Regions from separate parts of the Pseudoalteromonas sp. Z9A5 genome, predicted to be linked through region 1. Evidence: predicted binding sites of a transcription regulator. Region 1 holds the regulator's gene; each other region holds the start of a gene.
The links. The regulator sigma-54, encoded in region 1, starts transcription at its own class of promoters, with help from an activator protein. The targets are predictions, from matches to a motif close to GTTGGCACGNNNNTNGNNT.

Region 1 (5,298 bases):
GCTAGGTAGTCTTTAACGGGCTGATCTAATCCTGTTAAAGGTTTTAATTCGGGCTCCCAATGTGGGTTTGGTAAAAAACGTGCATCAAAAACATAATCTGCTTCTTTAGGTATTCCGTATTTAAAGCCAAATGATTCAAAAGTAACAATAAGCTGTTTGTCTTTTTTACCAAGTATTTTTTCTCTGATAGATTCAGCGAGTTGGTGAACACTTAACTCGCTGGTATCAATCATAAAATCAGCTCTGGTTGTTAGCACATCAAGTAATTCTTTTTCTTTTTTTATAGCTAAATCAAGTGGCAATGAGTCGACAGAAAGAGGGTGTAGTCGTCGCGTTTCAGAAAAACGTTTTATTAATACTTGATCTTCGCTGTCTAAATAAAACAGCGTTGGTTTAGCAAAACCAGGTAAATACTCAAAAATATCATTGAACTGTTCTTGTTCTTTTGGCAAGTTTCGAACATCAATACTCACTGCTATTTTGTCGTAGTTGTCAGAGACACTTCGCACTAAAGAAGGCAGCAGGTTTAGTGGAATATTATCTACGCAATAATAACCTAAGTCTTCAACTACGCGTAAAGCTACCGATTTTCCAGAACCTGATCGGCCACTTATGATAATTAATTCCATTTAACACCTTTTTTATTAATTATGATTGATCAACAATAACTTGGTATAGCTCTGTATCTGATTTTGCACAGCGTAACTGCTTACAAAATTCTTTGTCGTTTAGTTTATCAGCAATGGTTGCTAGAGTCTTTAAGTGCTGTTGGTTATCACCATCTGGTACGATGAGTGCAACAAAAATATCTACAGGGCGGTTATCTATCGCATCAAAGTTAATAGGTGTTTCGCTAACAAGTACTAAAGCTAAAGGTTCTTCTACGCCACTCATTCGTCCGTGAGGTATTGCAATACCTTTACCAATGCCTGTACTACCTAGTTTTTCTCTGCTTAGTAAAGCGCTAAGAATATCTTGTTGAGATAAGTAAGGAAGCTTGTTGTGAGCAAGTTCGCTAATAAACTCTAAAATTCTTTTTTTACTATTAAAAAGGACCGCAGCTTTGCTGCAGTCCTGACATATAAGTGAACTTAGTTTCATAATATTAGTGTCGAGCAAGCTTCTCTTTGTGTTTGATAACTTGTCGATCGAGCTTGTCAATCAACGAGTCAATGGCGGCATACATATCTTGATGTTCAGTAGAGGCAAATAATTCCGCACCACTGACATGAATTGTTGCTTCTGCTTTTTGGTTTAATTTTTCTACATCGAGAATGACATGAACATTATTAATATGATCAGAGTGTCTTTCTAGCTTCGCAAATTTAGTGTTTACATAGTCTTTTAGTGAATCGGTTACTTCTACGTGACGACCAGTTAAGTTTAGTTGCATAAGCGTTACCCTCTTTGTTTTTGCGTCTTAAATCAGACTTTTTCGCTGATTTGACGGTGGAATAGCCAGAGATTCGCGGTACTTTGCGATCGTGCGTCTAGCTACTTTAATTCCTTGCTCAGCCAATATATCCGCTATCTTGCTATCACTCAATGGTTTTGCTGAGTTTTCTGCTGCGATTAATTTTCTAATCAGAGCGCGTATTGCCGTAGATGAACATTCGCCACCATTTTCGGTGCTTACATGGCTTGAGAAAAAGTATTTTAACTCAAAGATTCCACGTGGCGTGTGCATATACTTTTGGGTTGTTACGCGAGAAATAGTCGACTCGTGCATTTCTACCATTTCAGCAACATCATTTAAAACCATTGGTTTCATGGCTTCTGGACCGTGTTCAAAAAAGCCTTGTTGTTGCTTAACAATACAATTTGTTACTTTTAACAATGTGTCGTTTCTGCTTTCTAGGCTTTTAATAAACCATTTTGCTTCTTGTAAGTGTGAGCGAATAAATTGGCTATCACCACTCGATTTAACGGTACGAGACATTGCAGCATATTGGCTGTTTACTCTTATTTTAGGCATGCTATCTGGGTTTAATTCTACAACCCAGCGACCTTTAATTTTTTTAACCGACACATCAGGAATAACATACTCAGACTCTTCTCTAACAATCGTATCAGCGGGTTTAGGGCTGAGAGTATGTATTAGTGTCATTACTTCTTTAAGCTCTTCTTCTTTGAGCTTAGTTTTTTTCATTAATGTACGATAGTCACGAGCAGCTAATAAATCAATATGCTCGGTTAAGATCATTTTTGTTTCATTAATGTAAGGTGTTTCTTTATCAAACTGGTTAAGCTGAATACACAAACATTCTTGTAAACTACGTGCAGCAATACCGACCGGATCAAACAGTTGGATACGCTTTAAAACGGCTTCAATTTCGTCAAGTTCGACTTCGTTATCATCTTCGTTTTCTTGATTGAAGCTCTCTAAAATTTCTTCACAGCTAAGTGTTAAAATACCAGAATCATCTACGGCTTCAACAATAGCGATTGCAATAGCTTCATCAGTAGGGCTAAAAGGCGTTAATTGTAACTGCCACATTAGGTACTCATGAAGTGTTTCGGTTGAAGCACCTTGGTATATTGACTCGTCCTCAGGCATTGGTCCTGATGACGATGCAGGCGCAGCACTCATGTACTCATCCCAGCTAACATCCATAGCCATGTCGTCACTTACTGTATCTTTAGCAAGTGCTTCACCACTATCTTGTTCGTATTCGCTAGGAGCATCATCTGCAGATGCGCTAACAGTAACGTCATCGTTATCAGCTTTTTGCTCATTTTTGCCAGCAGAATCTTCTGCGTAGTCGTTTTCTTCAACTTCTAGCAGCGGGTTGCTATCAAGAGCTTCTTGTATTTCTTGCTGGAGATCCAATGTACTGAGTTGCAACAAACGAATTGCTTGTTGCAGCTGTGGTGTCATTGTAAGTTGCTGGCCCATGCGCAGCTGTAATGATTGCCTCATTTATCTCTAACAATCCTTTTATGTTGTTATAATTAATACTAGCAGATGCTCAAAGACATGGCGTTAATGTTACAGCCTAAATTGCTCGCCTAAGTAAACATCGCGTACTGTTTTATCGTTTAATACGTGTTCAGGAGTGCCAGATGCAATTAGCTCCCCATGAGAAACAATGTAGGCTTTTTCACAAACATCAAGGGTTTCTCTTACGTTATGATCGGTAATTAATACACCAATCCCACGGTTTTTAAGATGTTCTATTATTTTCTTAATATCTAATACTGAAATTGGGTCTACACCAGCAAAAGGTTCATCTAGCAATATAAACTTAGGATCGGCGGCAAGTGCACGTGCTATTTCTACACGACGACGTTCACCACCGGATAAAGCCATACCTTGGCTATCACGAATATGCTGAATGCTAAATTCATCCAATAGATTATTTAATGTGTCTTCTCGGGCTTGTTTATTTAGCGATTTACGCGTTTCTAAAATAGCCATTAAATTTTGGTAAACAGTCAGTTTTCTAAATATTGACGATTCTTGTGGTAAATACCCTATGCCTAATCTAGCACGACTATGCATAGGTAAAAGAGTAATATCGTTATCGTCGATAGATATTTTACCTTTGTCGCTAGGTACAAGTCCTACAATCATATAAAACGTTGTAGTTTTACCTGCACCATTAGGTCCAAGTAAACCAACAATACTGCCAGCCTTAACCTCAAGACCTACATTTTTAACAACTTCACGACCTTTATAGCTTTTTGCTAACAGCTCTGCTTTTAATGTGCTCATGGTTGACCTTTATCGCTTTTTTTACTTTTTGTAGCTTCAATAGGCACTAAAATAGTATGAACGCGATCGGTAGAGTTTTCGTCTTTTTCAGCACTAATAAGCTGTTGCTGCATATCGTAAGTAATGCTTTTTGCGTTAATTTTTTGTCCAGCTTGCGATACTTGTGCATCGCCAACAAGTGTTAAAAAACGCTTAGCTACATCGTAACGAACTTCGTTCGCACTTGCGCTCATTATTGTGCCGTCATCTTGCTTTTCTTCAAAGTACGCAGGGCTGCCAGTGGCAATTAATAACTGTTTATTATCACCTAATTCGTCACGCTTATGCACTTCGAGGCGGTCAGCCGTAATGCGACGGTTACCATGAATAATTTCAACATTTTTTTCAAAAATACCTACATTAGCTTTTAGTTGGCCTTCTTGTTTGTCGGCACTAATTGATATTTGATTAGCGGCAGGTTGTGTACTTTGTTCTGCTGCATTACTATTAAAGGCTAGTATAAGTGTAGGAATAATAAGTGATTTTAATATTTTATTGGTCATAGTATATGGTTCGCGTATGGTTAATGAGTTTTATCACTTCAGTTTTTAAATCGGCTTCGAGGCCTTTACCGGTGATTTTTAAGTTAGGTCCAGTCACAATGACAGGCTGTTCGGAGCGCATCGTCAGTTGCTTTATATCTACTTGAATATTATCGGCATTGATCTTATCAATCATTGCGTTGTCAGTTAGATTTTTAGCGACTACGTTGCCCTCTAAAATTAACTGTTTACCTTCATACAACGTTGCTTCATCCGCATTGATGCGCCATGTTTGCTTTTCGTTATATAAAGTGAAAATAGGTTTTTCAAAAAAGGTAAAGCCTAACTGTTGATACAGCTCCATTTTTGCAGCTGTTACTTTATGGCTAATTTTACCATTCTCATCATACGCCGTTTGCTTTAATTCTATGGCGATATAATCAGGTTTAGCTACAACTTCTTGCTCTACCTGCGTTGCAATATTTGTTTGTGTAAAATAAGGGTACCAAAGCCAAACCATACAGCTGATGAATAAAACGCTTAGTATTATGCGCGCTGCATTCATGAACTTGTACCTTGAGTAGTTAATGGCTTATCGTTTTCAAGCATTAGTAAATCGGTTAGTTCTCTTACAGCACCAAAACCGCCTGGCATTTGTGTAGTGTAGTGCGATAAACGCTTAATTAGTGGATGCGCATCGTTAACAGCTACTGCAAAACCGACTAATTCCATTACTGGCATATCAGGACCATCGTCACCTATATAGGCAATTTGTTCATCGCTTAAGTTGAGCTTATTTTTTAGCTCTTGGTAGGCAATAAGTTTGTTTTCTTGACCTTGATAAATATGTTGAACGGTTAAGCTGCTCATACGTTGTTGCACTATATGCGAATGACGCCCTGTAATAACAGCAACTTCAAACCCGCTATTAATAAGTGCTTTTATACCAAACCCATCTTTTGTATTAAACGCTTTTAGCTCTTCGCCTTGGTTTCCAAGGTAAATACGCCCATCAGAAAATACACCATCAATATCGCATATAAGCAGTTTTACTTTTTTAGC
Region 2 (5,298 bases), on a different contig from region 1:
ATTAGTGCCCTTTATTTACGAAGATAATAATAAAGACGCATGGAATGGCTGGCTGCTCGAACAAAACGGTAGCACCTTATTTTTTTCAGGCGATACAGGCTACTCAAAACACTTTAAAGATATACAGCAAAAATATGGCGATATTGATGTGTGCTTAATGCCTATTGCATCTTACTACAGTAAAGACAGTGGTAAATTTTATCGCTACGTTCACACCACACCAGAAGACGCGCTAAACGCAGCACAAGAGCTTAACTGCAAAGTAATGATACCGTGGGGGTATGGTAACTCAAGTTGGAAAATGGGCGACCATACTAGCCACTCTGCTTTGCTACGTTTATTACACATGGTTAAAAAAATGGATGCTAAAACACCGCTGTATATTTTAAACGAAGGCGAAAGTATTTCACTGTAACTAATTACTTAGCTGTTTTAGGATAGGTATTACGTCAACACAAGCACACAATAAAATTGAGAAATTAATGAAAAAATTAGCACTCGCCTTTAGCTTTTTATTAAGCGCCCCCGTAATGGCCATTGATGTTGAACACACTGCAACCCCTATTACTATTGATGGCGTATCAGAAAGCGCATGGGATAAAGCTGCTTGGCACAACATGCCTTATTTAATGGATGGCACACTGCCATCAAACGATGCTGACTTTAAAGGGCGTTACCGTTTACTGTGGGATCAAAACTACCTATACCTACAAGCCGATATTGTGGATGACGTTTTAATAGATACACACGCCGATCCAACGTATAAATATTGGGATGACGATGCGCTTGAAGTATTTATTGATAGCGATGCATCGGGCGGTAATCATCAATTTAATCACACCGCTTTGGCGTACCATATTGGCCTTGATAACCAAGCCGCCGATTACGGACCTGATAAAAAAGCCCATTTGTATACCGACCACCTAGTTAGTAACTGGAAGCGCAACACCACCGCGCCCTTTAACATCACCTGGGAAGTAGCGATAAAACTCTACCCTAATGATTATAAAGAAGGTGCTAAAAACACCCCAATTACACTTAGCGAAAAGCAAGTAATAGGTTTTATGCTAGCGTACTGTGATAACGATGGCAGCGACGTGCGCGAGCACTTTATGGGCTCACACGAAGTACAGCCAGTAAACGGCGACAGAAACCGTGGATTTATAGATGCAGATGTATTTGGCAAAATCACCCTACTTCCTAAAAAGTAAGTTACTACCTAACTACCACCAACAAAATAATTAAGTAGGTTGGGTTGAGCGCAGCGAAACCCAACGAAAAAATACCCTACCAACAAACACTGGGGCTTTGCATTATCGGCTGTTTAAGCTGCCCCTCTTTTATTGCTTATCCTTATGCAAAAGATCTTTAAGTAAATTATTCACGAAGAGGTTAAAAGGCACTGTGCTTTTAGAGGAAAATACATTATGGAAATTTCACCACAGAACAGTAGCCATATAATTTTTGGCTAAACCCTGACAGCTAACGACTTATCGTTTCTCATGTTTTTATCCACAAAAAAGCCGCTGTATTTTTCAATACAGCGGCTTTTAAAATCACAATTCTAAATTAATAGATTATGCTTTAGGTCCACGACCTGCACGTTTACGTTCGTTTTCTGTAAGGTAACGCTTACGGATACGAATGTTTAGTGGAGTTACTTCAACTAGCTCGTCATCATCGATGAACTCAAGCGCTTGCTCAAGTGAGTAGTTAAGGTGTGGAGAAAGCGTTTGCGCTTCATCAGTACCAGATGCACGTACGTTAGTTAACTGCTTGCCTTTAAGGGCGTTAACTGTAAGGTCGTTATCACGGTTATGAATACCGATAACCATACCTTCGTATACTTCAACACCGTGACCGATGAATAAACGGCCGCGTTCTTGTAAGTTGAATAATGCGTTAGTAAGTGCTTTACCAGTTGCGTTTGCAATCATTACGCCGTTCTTACGAACACCGATGTCGCCACCTTTGTGAGGACCGTAATGATCGAACGTATGGTACATAAGACCAGAACCCGAAGTAAGCGTCATGAAATCAGTTTGGAAACCAATTAAACCACGGCTAGGGATCATGAAGTCTAAACGCATACGGCCTTTGCCATCTGGAGTCATGTTAGTAAGTTCACCTTTACGTAGACCAACTTGCTCCATAACAGAACCTTGGTGCTCGTCTTGACAGTCAATAGTAACTGTTTCAAACGGTTCTTCTAGAACGCCATCTACAGTACGTAAGATAACTTCTGGACGAGAAACTGAAAGCTCGTAACCTTCACGACGCATGTTCTCGATTAAGATACCTAGGTGTAATTCACCACGACCAGAAACACGGAAGCTATCTGGGCTACCAGTATCTTCAACGCGAAGTGCTACGTTGTGTACTAATTCTTTGTCTAAACGTTCACGGATATTACGTGACGTTACAAACTTACCTTCTTTACCACAGAAAGGTGAGTTATTTACAGAGAATGTCATTGTTACAGTTGGCTCATCAACACTTAGTGGTGGTAATGCTTCAACGTTTCCTGGGAAACAAACTGTATCAGAAATCTTAAGCTCACCAATACCTGTTACAGTTACGATGTTACCAGCGTAAGCTCTTTCAGTTTCGATACGTTCAAGACCTAGGTAGCTTTGTACTGCGCCAATTTTACCATTACGTGTAGTGCCATCAGCACTGATAATAGTAACTTGTTGGTTAGGAGCAACAGAACCACGTTTAATACGACCAATACCAACTACACCAACATAAGAGTTGTAATCTAGTTGAGAAATTTGCATTTGGAAGTCACCTTCAGGATCTGCATCCGGTGGTGATACTTCGTCAACGATCATCTTGAACATAGGTTCCATGTTGTCTGATGGCTCGTCTAAATCTAGTGTTGCCCAGCCGTTGATTGCTGAAGCGTAGATTACTTTAAAATCTAACTGTTCGTCAGTTGCGCCAAGGTTGTCGAATAAATCAAAGATTTGATCCATAACCCAATCAGGACGTGAACCAGGCTTATCAATTTTATTGATAACTACGATTGGCTTTAAGCCTTGCGCGAATGCCTTTTGCGTAACGAAACGCGTTTGTGGCATTGGACCTTCTTGAGCATCAACAAGTAATAATACTGAGTCAGCCATCGAAAGTACGCGTTCAACTTCACCACCGAAATCGGCGTGTCCCGGAGTATCTACGATATTGATATGGTAGTCGTTCCAAGAAATGGCTGTGTTTTTAGCCAAAATGGTAATACCACGTTCTTTCTCAATGTCGTTTGAGTCCATCACGCGCTCTTCGTTACCGCCGCGTGTTTCTAATGTACCTGATTGCTCAAGTAGTTTGTCAACCAGTGTTGTTTTACCGTGGTCAACGTGCGCGATAATCGCTATATTTCTTAACTTTTCGATGCTCATATATTTACTCAGAGAAATTAAATTCTCATTGATCCTGCAAGATCTACGCACTCATCTGCGTTTTCACGAGATGTCCAAGCATAGGATTTAAAAGGGCGCATATTATCCCTCATTAATGACATGGATGAAAGTTTATCCAATACATATTTTAAAACTTTCTCAATACTTTCACTAAGTATCTGTTTTATATATGACATTTAGATGAATTAAATTTTGATTAATTTCAGAAAAACAGCCATTTTTGCCATTTTACAGATATTTTTGGTACTCTTTTACATTTAAGTTATGCTAATTTAGTGTGATTAAATTAGCAACAAATTACACCGTGTAAAACTTGCACCAAAAGGGACTTTTTACGCACCAATAAAGTGCACCAATTTGATCCATTTTGTAGCATCTTAATTTTTTTAATTTATAAACATATAGTTATAAAAATGGCACAAAATCAGCTTGGTAAATGCCAAAGCAATTACGCAGCAATAACAAAACCCAATAGTTGGAGGACACATGTCGCAATCGGTTTTAGATTTTATTAAAGAAAATGACGTTAAGTTCATTGATTTACGCTTTACTGACACTAAGGGTAAAGAACAACATGTATCTATTCCTCATCACCAAGTTGATGAAGACTTTTTCGAAGACGGTAAAATGTTCGATGGCTCTTCAATCGCTGGTTGGAAAGGCATAAACGAATCAGACATGGTATTAATGCCAGTTCCTGAATCAATCAAACTAGACCCTTTCACAGAAGAAACAACTTTAATCGTTCGTTGTGATGTAGTTGAGCCTTCAACTCTTCAAGGTTATGAGCGCGACCCTCGTTCAGTTGCTAAGCGCGCTGAAGAGTACATGAAGTCTACTGGTATTGCAGATACCGTTTTATTTGGTCCTGAGCCAGAGTTTTTTGTATTTGACGATGTTAAATATAAATCAGATATGTCTGGTTCAATGTACAAAATTGATTCTAAGCAAGCAGCTTGGAACTCAGATAAAGAATATGCAGATGGCAATACAGGTCATCGTCCTGGTGTTAAAGGCGGTTACTTCCCAGTTGCTCCTGTTGATGATTTCCAAGATTGGCGTTCAGCTACGTGTCTAGTTCTAGAAGAAATGGGCCAAGTAGTAGAAGCACATCACCACGAAGTAGCTACAGCGGGTCAAAACGAAATCGCTACTCGCTTTAATACAATGGTATTAAAAGCGGATGAAATTCAAGAAATGAAATATGTTATCCACAACATGGCTCACTTATACGGTAAAACAGCAACGTTTATGCCTAAGCCAGTTGTTGGTGATAACGGTTCTGGTATGCATTGTCACCAGTCACTTGCTAAAGACGGTGTAAACCTTTTTGCAGGCGACAAGTACGGCGGTCTTTCTGAAGATGCTCTTTACTACATTGGCGGCATCATCAAGCATGCTAAAGCAATTAACGCTTTTGCAAATGCATCTACTAACTCGTACAAACGTTTAGTACCAGGTTTTGAAGCACCAGTTATGCTTGCATACTCTGCACGTAACCGTTCTGCATCAATCCGTATCCCAGTGGTTCCATCTGAAAAAGGTCGTCGTATTGAAGTACGCTTCCCGGATCCAACTGCTAACCCATACCTTGCTTTCTCAGCAATGCTTATGGCTGGCCTTGATGGTATTAAAAATAAGATCCACCCTGGCGATGCAATGGATAAAGATTTATACGACTTACCAGCTGAAGAAGCAGCAGAAATTCCAACTGTTGCAGCATCACTTGACGAAGCACTATCTGCACTTAGCGCAGACCGTGAATTCTTAACTCAAGGTGGTGTATTCACTGATGATTTAATTGATGCTTACATTGGTCTTAAATCTAAAGAAGTAGAAAAGCTTAACATGACAACTCACCCAGTTGAGTTTGAAA
Region 3 (5,298 bases), on a different contig from region 1:
TGTTCTTGTGGAATACCTTGTCCAGTATCCGATACCTTCATTATTAGCCAAGGACCTTCAACACGATTTTCGCGACTACAAACAAGTTTAACTTGGCCATTTTGAGTAAACTTAACAGCGTTATTAATAAGGTTCCAAACCACTTGGCGTAAACGAGTCGGGTCGAGTTGAGCGTAAACATCAAGCACACCATCACGTTCAATATTAAACTCTAATTCTTTTTGCTCTGCAATCAGACCTGCAAAGTTAACAACATCATTAATAAAGTCAGATACATTAATAGGGTTAGTCGCTATATCGAGCTGATCTCTATCTATTTTATCAAGATCGATAATATCGTTGAAAATATTACCTAATGTTTCAGCACTCGAAAAAATAGTATTACCCCAACTACGTTGCTGCTTGTTTAATTCGGTATCAAGCAGCATTCGCGTTAAACCAACAATACCATTTAACGGTGTGCGCAATTCATGGCTAAGAGTTGCAATAAACTTACCTTTATCTTTATAGGCAGTTTCGAGTGCTTGGGCAGCTTCTTTACGACTAGTAATGTCACGTCCAAAGCCAAGTAAGCCTATGTATTCACCTTCATCATTAATAAAAGGTAATTTACGTAACTCAAACCAACGCTTTTCACCATCTACGTCATAACCAACGTCGATAGTAATACCTTGATGAGTCTGCTCTACTTTTTTATCACTTTCGAGTACATCAGATAAAAATTCGCTTGGAAAAATTTGCTCCGCCGTTTTACCAATAAGTTCAGCACTGGTTTTACCCATAACTTCTTCAAACATTTTATTACAACCAGCAAACACACCATTATTATCGCGGTAATAAAATAAGTCGGGGGATGAGTCGACAGTAGAGCGCAGTAACATACCTTGCTGTGCAAGTTCTTGTTGTGTTTTTTTACGTTCAGCAATTTCTTTACGTAACTCTTCAATGGCGCGATGTTTAGCATGAAATGCCATTTTACGCTCATCTATCTCCATATTTAAACGGTTGATATTATCTTTAAGTGTTTGGTTTAATAACTTTTCTTGTTTTGTTGCGCTATCAAGATAAGCGTATGAGGCATCTAATTGACGAATTGAATTTAATAATACGCTTATAATTAATGGAGAAACCACTGCTGTAAAAAATATCACAGCTAAAATATCAACTAAATGAATTTCACCTACTGCAACATAATAAAACATGCTTGATAAAATAAGGGATGCGGTTAGCAATAACGCATAACAAATAGCGGCAGTTTTAAACTCACCAAATCGAGTTATTAGGCTGGAAAGAACTCGAACCCAAGGGCTCAAAGAATAATCGGTCATAGTTAAGTTTATCTCTTAGCTGTGTGCTTAAATATAAATGAGGCAGTACAAATTACTAAACATACTATTTTGCCAGATTTTAGCATTTTTCTATTAGCTATTTTCATGTTGTGTGATAAAAATAGAAAAAATTCATGTTTGAAAGTAAACGCAGGTAAAAGTCCTCGTTTCAGCTAGTGATTATTTCGTGTAAAATGCGGCGCATTATCATTGCCAATAACGAGTAACATACCATGCAAATCAACATGCCCGATATAGCCGACACGGCACCCGCCTTACAAACAGGTAAATTAGACTGGGTTGGCATGGCTGAAATTGAGTTGCCATTTATTTTTGAATCGCGTGATACATCCCCAGTTACTGTTAATGCTAAAGCCCGCGCCTTTGTTAATTTACACAAAGAAGATGCTAAAGGCATTCATATGTCACGCTTATACTTGGCACTAGATACGCTATCAACCGAGCAACATGTTAATCCACAAACATTAGCGGGCACTCTAAACTCTTTTATTGCCAGCCATGAAAACTTGAGCGATAAAGCACAAATTGAGTTTAAGTTTGAGCTGCCACTGCGCCGTAAATCACTATTAAGCGGCAAAGTAGGTTGGAAAAGCTACCCTATTATATTAACGAGTACTATTGAGCATAATATTATTAGTTATGAGCTGAGTGTTGATGTTACTTATTCATCAACTTGCCCATGCTCTGCGGCACTTGCGCGCCAGCTTATACAAAATGCATTTAGCGAAAAGTTTAATCAAGAAACATTAAGTCAAAAAGATGTACACGAGTGGCTTGGCACAACACAAGGAATTGTAGCAACACCTCACTCTCAACGCTCAATTGCGAATGTAAAAGTAAAACTTGATAACGATATTAATGAATTCGATGTTGTTAGCTTAATTAATACTCTTGAAGATGAACTTAAAACACCGGTACAAGCGGCTGTAAAGCGCGAAGATGAACAAGAGTTTGCTCGCTTAAATGGTCAAAATTTAATGTTTTGCGAAGATGCAGCCAGAAAAATAAAGGCAATTTTAGAGCGTGACAAATATGCAGACTATTGGTTGCAAATAAACCATTATGAGTCGCTACACGCCCATGATGCAGTTGCAATTGCCGTTAAAGGAATTACTAACGGTTACAAAGCATAATAGGTAAAAATACCTTTAAATAAACCATACGATAATAATTTCATAACCACCTGTGTTTAGGCATATAAATTGCTTAACTCAAGCAGTGTCAATTTGTTGTTATGGAGTTATCGTATGGAATTTGCTTTATTATCAATCTTAGTATTAGTCGTAGGTGCATCAATTGTTGCGTCAAAATTTAATGATGACGGCGGAAACCCTTATCCTTTTACGCGTAAACAAAGCGTATTTACACAAGTAGAAAGTGCTTTTTTAAACTTATTAGAACGCGCTGTAGGCGATCAATATAAAATTGTTAGCCGTGTAAAGCTAATTGATGTAATTGACTGTAAAGAAGGCTTATCTCCTAAATCTAAACGCGCAGCAATTGCTAAAGCAAAAAACAAACAACTTGATTTTGTGTTAATCGATAAAGAAAAAATGACGATTGTGGCTGCTGTTGATTTAGTTAACAACGCCAACAAAGATGGACATAAAGCACAACGAGATTGGTTTGTTAATGGTGCTTTAGAAGCTGCGGGTATTCCACATATTCGTATGAAAGTAAAATCAGGATACCGTCCTTCAGAAGTACGCGATGCCATTATGTTTAAACTTGGTAAGCCTGCACCTTCGCAAGCACAACGCCCAGCTCGAAATCGCGTAAACAAACCGGCCGTACTTTCACCATCTCAAGCTAAAGCACATACAACTGCCCTAGCTGAAATTTAACAATTTTGTTTCCTAATTAAATACTCTCCTAAAAGTATTCAAAGCGAGCTGCATAAAACGGCTCGCTTTTTTGTTTTTTATTACTAACTTCACGTATAATAAATTTATTCAAACTCAGGAATTTAAAACTATGAACGTTGGTATTATTGGCGCAATGGAGCCAGAAGTTAAAATTTTACGTGAAGCAATGCAAAACCCACAAATTTTAACAAAAGCAGGTTTTACTTTTTATACTGGCGAACTTGCTGGTAATACAGTAACACTCGTTCAATCTGGTATTGGTAAAGTAGCTTCAACTATTGCTACCACACTACTTATCGATAACTTTAAGCCTGATTCTGTTATTAACACTGGCTCTGCCGGTGGGTTTGACCCATCGCTAAGCGTAGGCGATGTAGTAATTTCGTCAGAAGTTCGTCACCACGATGTAGATGTAACAGCATTTGGTTATGAAATAGGTCAAGTACCACAAATGCCACCTGCTTTTATTGCTCACCCTAAATTGGTTGAAGCCGCGCAGCAAACAATTGCACAAATTAGTGAAGTAAAAACCTTAGTTGGCTTAATTTGTACTGGCGATACATTTATGTGTGACCCTGTACGTATTGATAAAGCACGTAGCGATTTCCCAACAATGCTTGCTGTTGAAATGGAAGGCGCATCTATCGCGCAAACATGTTTTGCACTTAATACACCATTTGTTGTTATTCGCTCTATGTCTGATATTGCTGGTAAAGAGTCACCACAATCATTTGAAGAGTACCTAGAAACGGCATCAATCAACTCATCTAAAATGGTTGTCGCACTGCTTGAAAAGCTAACAGCAGTTAAGCTGTAAATGCTAAGCAATATTGTTCAAAATCATTTGGACTTTATTGTATTTATTATAGCGCTCCTTGCTGAGCGCTTTTTACCATTAGTAAGTTGGTATCATCCTAATACCGCTTTGGTTGCTGTTTTTAATGCAATTGGCAAACGAATATATAAAAGCAAAGAACCCAATAGCTATCAGTACTTATCCTCATTGTTGGCAAGCACACTTATTTTAAGCGTTATCCTCACTATTATTATTCTACTATTAGAATTTGCTTTTTACCCTGAACTACTTGCGGGGCTTATTTTATACTTATGTTTAGAGAGTAAAAGTATTGATAAAAAAGCACTGCGTATTGCAAAACTAACTAAGCAAAATCAAAAATCTACAGCTCGCGAATTATTAAAGCCTTTACTCGCGCGTGATGTGAGTAAGCTTTCAGCTCCAGGAATTATTAAAGCGTTAATAGAGAGTTTAATACTGCGAACCGCACGTTACTATTTTGTCGTTATATTTATATTTTTAATATTGGGTCCTATTGCTGCACTTGCCTATAGATTACTAACTTTAATCCAGCAAGCATGGCGAAATGAAATAGCACCTAATAGCCCTTTTTTAAAACCATTGAAAATAATTCTTTTTGTTATAGAGCTTATTCCTATGCGCTTACTTGCCCTGACTATTGCAGCAAGTAAAGCAACCAAACAAAGCATGCATTACATAAAGCATTATGGCAGGCACTTTTATCAAAAAAATACTGGTTGGCTACTAAGTGCATGCTCAGCATCACTTGGTGTACAACTAGGCGGACCCGCAGTCTATTTTGGTGCACGCTTTAATAAAATGCGTATTGGTACTGATAGGCTTCCCACTGCTGACGATGTACCCGTAATAATTAACAGATTAAATCAAGCTCGTGCATTTTGGCTATTAGTCATTGTGGCTGTTGAAATATTAAAAGTGGTTTAGTGCCTATTTTCTAAAAATTATTTACCCCTCTAAAATACAAACACAAAAAAACCAGCCTAAGCTGGTTTTTGTTTATTACCTGCGGTATTAAGCAATGGTAATGTTTGCAAACTTACGTTTACCTACTTGGTAAATAGCCGTTGTACCTTTTGCTACTTCAAGTTTGGTGTCTGTAATTTTATCTTCGCCGTTAAGTTTAACTGCACCTTGCTTAATCATGCGCATAGCTTCTGACGTACTTGCCACTAAATTTGCTTCTTTAAGTAAGTTAGCAATTAATATAGTGTCTTGATCAATCGTTACAGTCACTTCTGGGATTTCA

Region 2: the regulator sigma-54 is predicted to act here: its motif matches at 3,835-3,853, upstream of glnA (glutamate--ammonia ligase).
Region 3: the regulator sigma-54 is predicted to act here: its motif matches at 2,539-2,557, upstream of GQR56_RS01410 (DUF2726 domain-containing protein).

What each region holds. Positions count from the first base shown of each region.
Region 1 is NZ_WTLC01000009.1:18,437-23,734, forward strand. Features, by position in the region: gene rapZ (RNase adapter RapZ) at 1-629, opposite strand, end outside; gene ptsN (PTS IIA-like nitrogen regulatory protein PtsN) at 649-1,101, opposite strand; gene hpf (ribosome hibernation promoting factor) at 1,106-1,393, opposite strand; gene GQR56_RS06530 (RNA polymerase factor sigma-54) at 1,421-2,920, opposite strand; gene lptB (LPS export ABC transporter ATP-binding protein) at 2,990-3,715, opposite strand; gene lptA (lipopolysaccharide transport periplasmic protein LptA) at 3,712-4,257, opposite strand; gene lptC (LPS export ABC transporter periplasmic protein LptC) at 4,247-4,801, opposite strand; gene kdsC (3-deoxy-manno-octulosonate-8-phosphatase KdsC) at 4,798-5,298, opposite strand, start outside.
Region 2 is NZ_WTLC01000006.1:83,360-88,657, forward strand. Features, by position in the region: gene GQR56_RS05160 (MBL fold metallo-hydrolase) at 1-415, shown strand, start outside; gene GQR56_RS05165 (CBM9 family sugar-binding protein) at 483-1,211, shown strand; gene typA (translational GTPase TypA) at 1,578-3,401, opposite strand; gene glnA (glutamate--ammonia ligase) at 3,909-5,298, shown strand, end outside.
Region 3 is NZ_WTLC01000001.1:297,047-302,344, reverse strand. Features, by position in the region: gene arcB (aerobic respiration two-component sensor histidine kinase ArcB) at 1-1,328, opposite strand, end outside; gene folE2 (GTP cyclohydrolase FolE2) at 1,562-2,482, shown strand; gene GQR56_RS01410 (DUF2726 domain-containing protein) at 2,597-3,193, shown strand; gene mtnN (5'-methylthioadenosine/S-adenosylhomocysteine nucleosidase) at 3,324-4,031, shown strand; gene ampE (regulatory signaling modulator protein AmpE) at 4,032-4,976, shown strand; gene tyrS (tyrosine--tRNA ligase) at 5,064-5,298, opposite strand, start outside.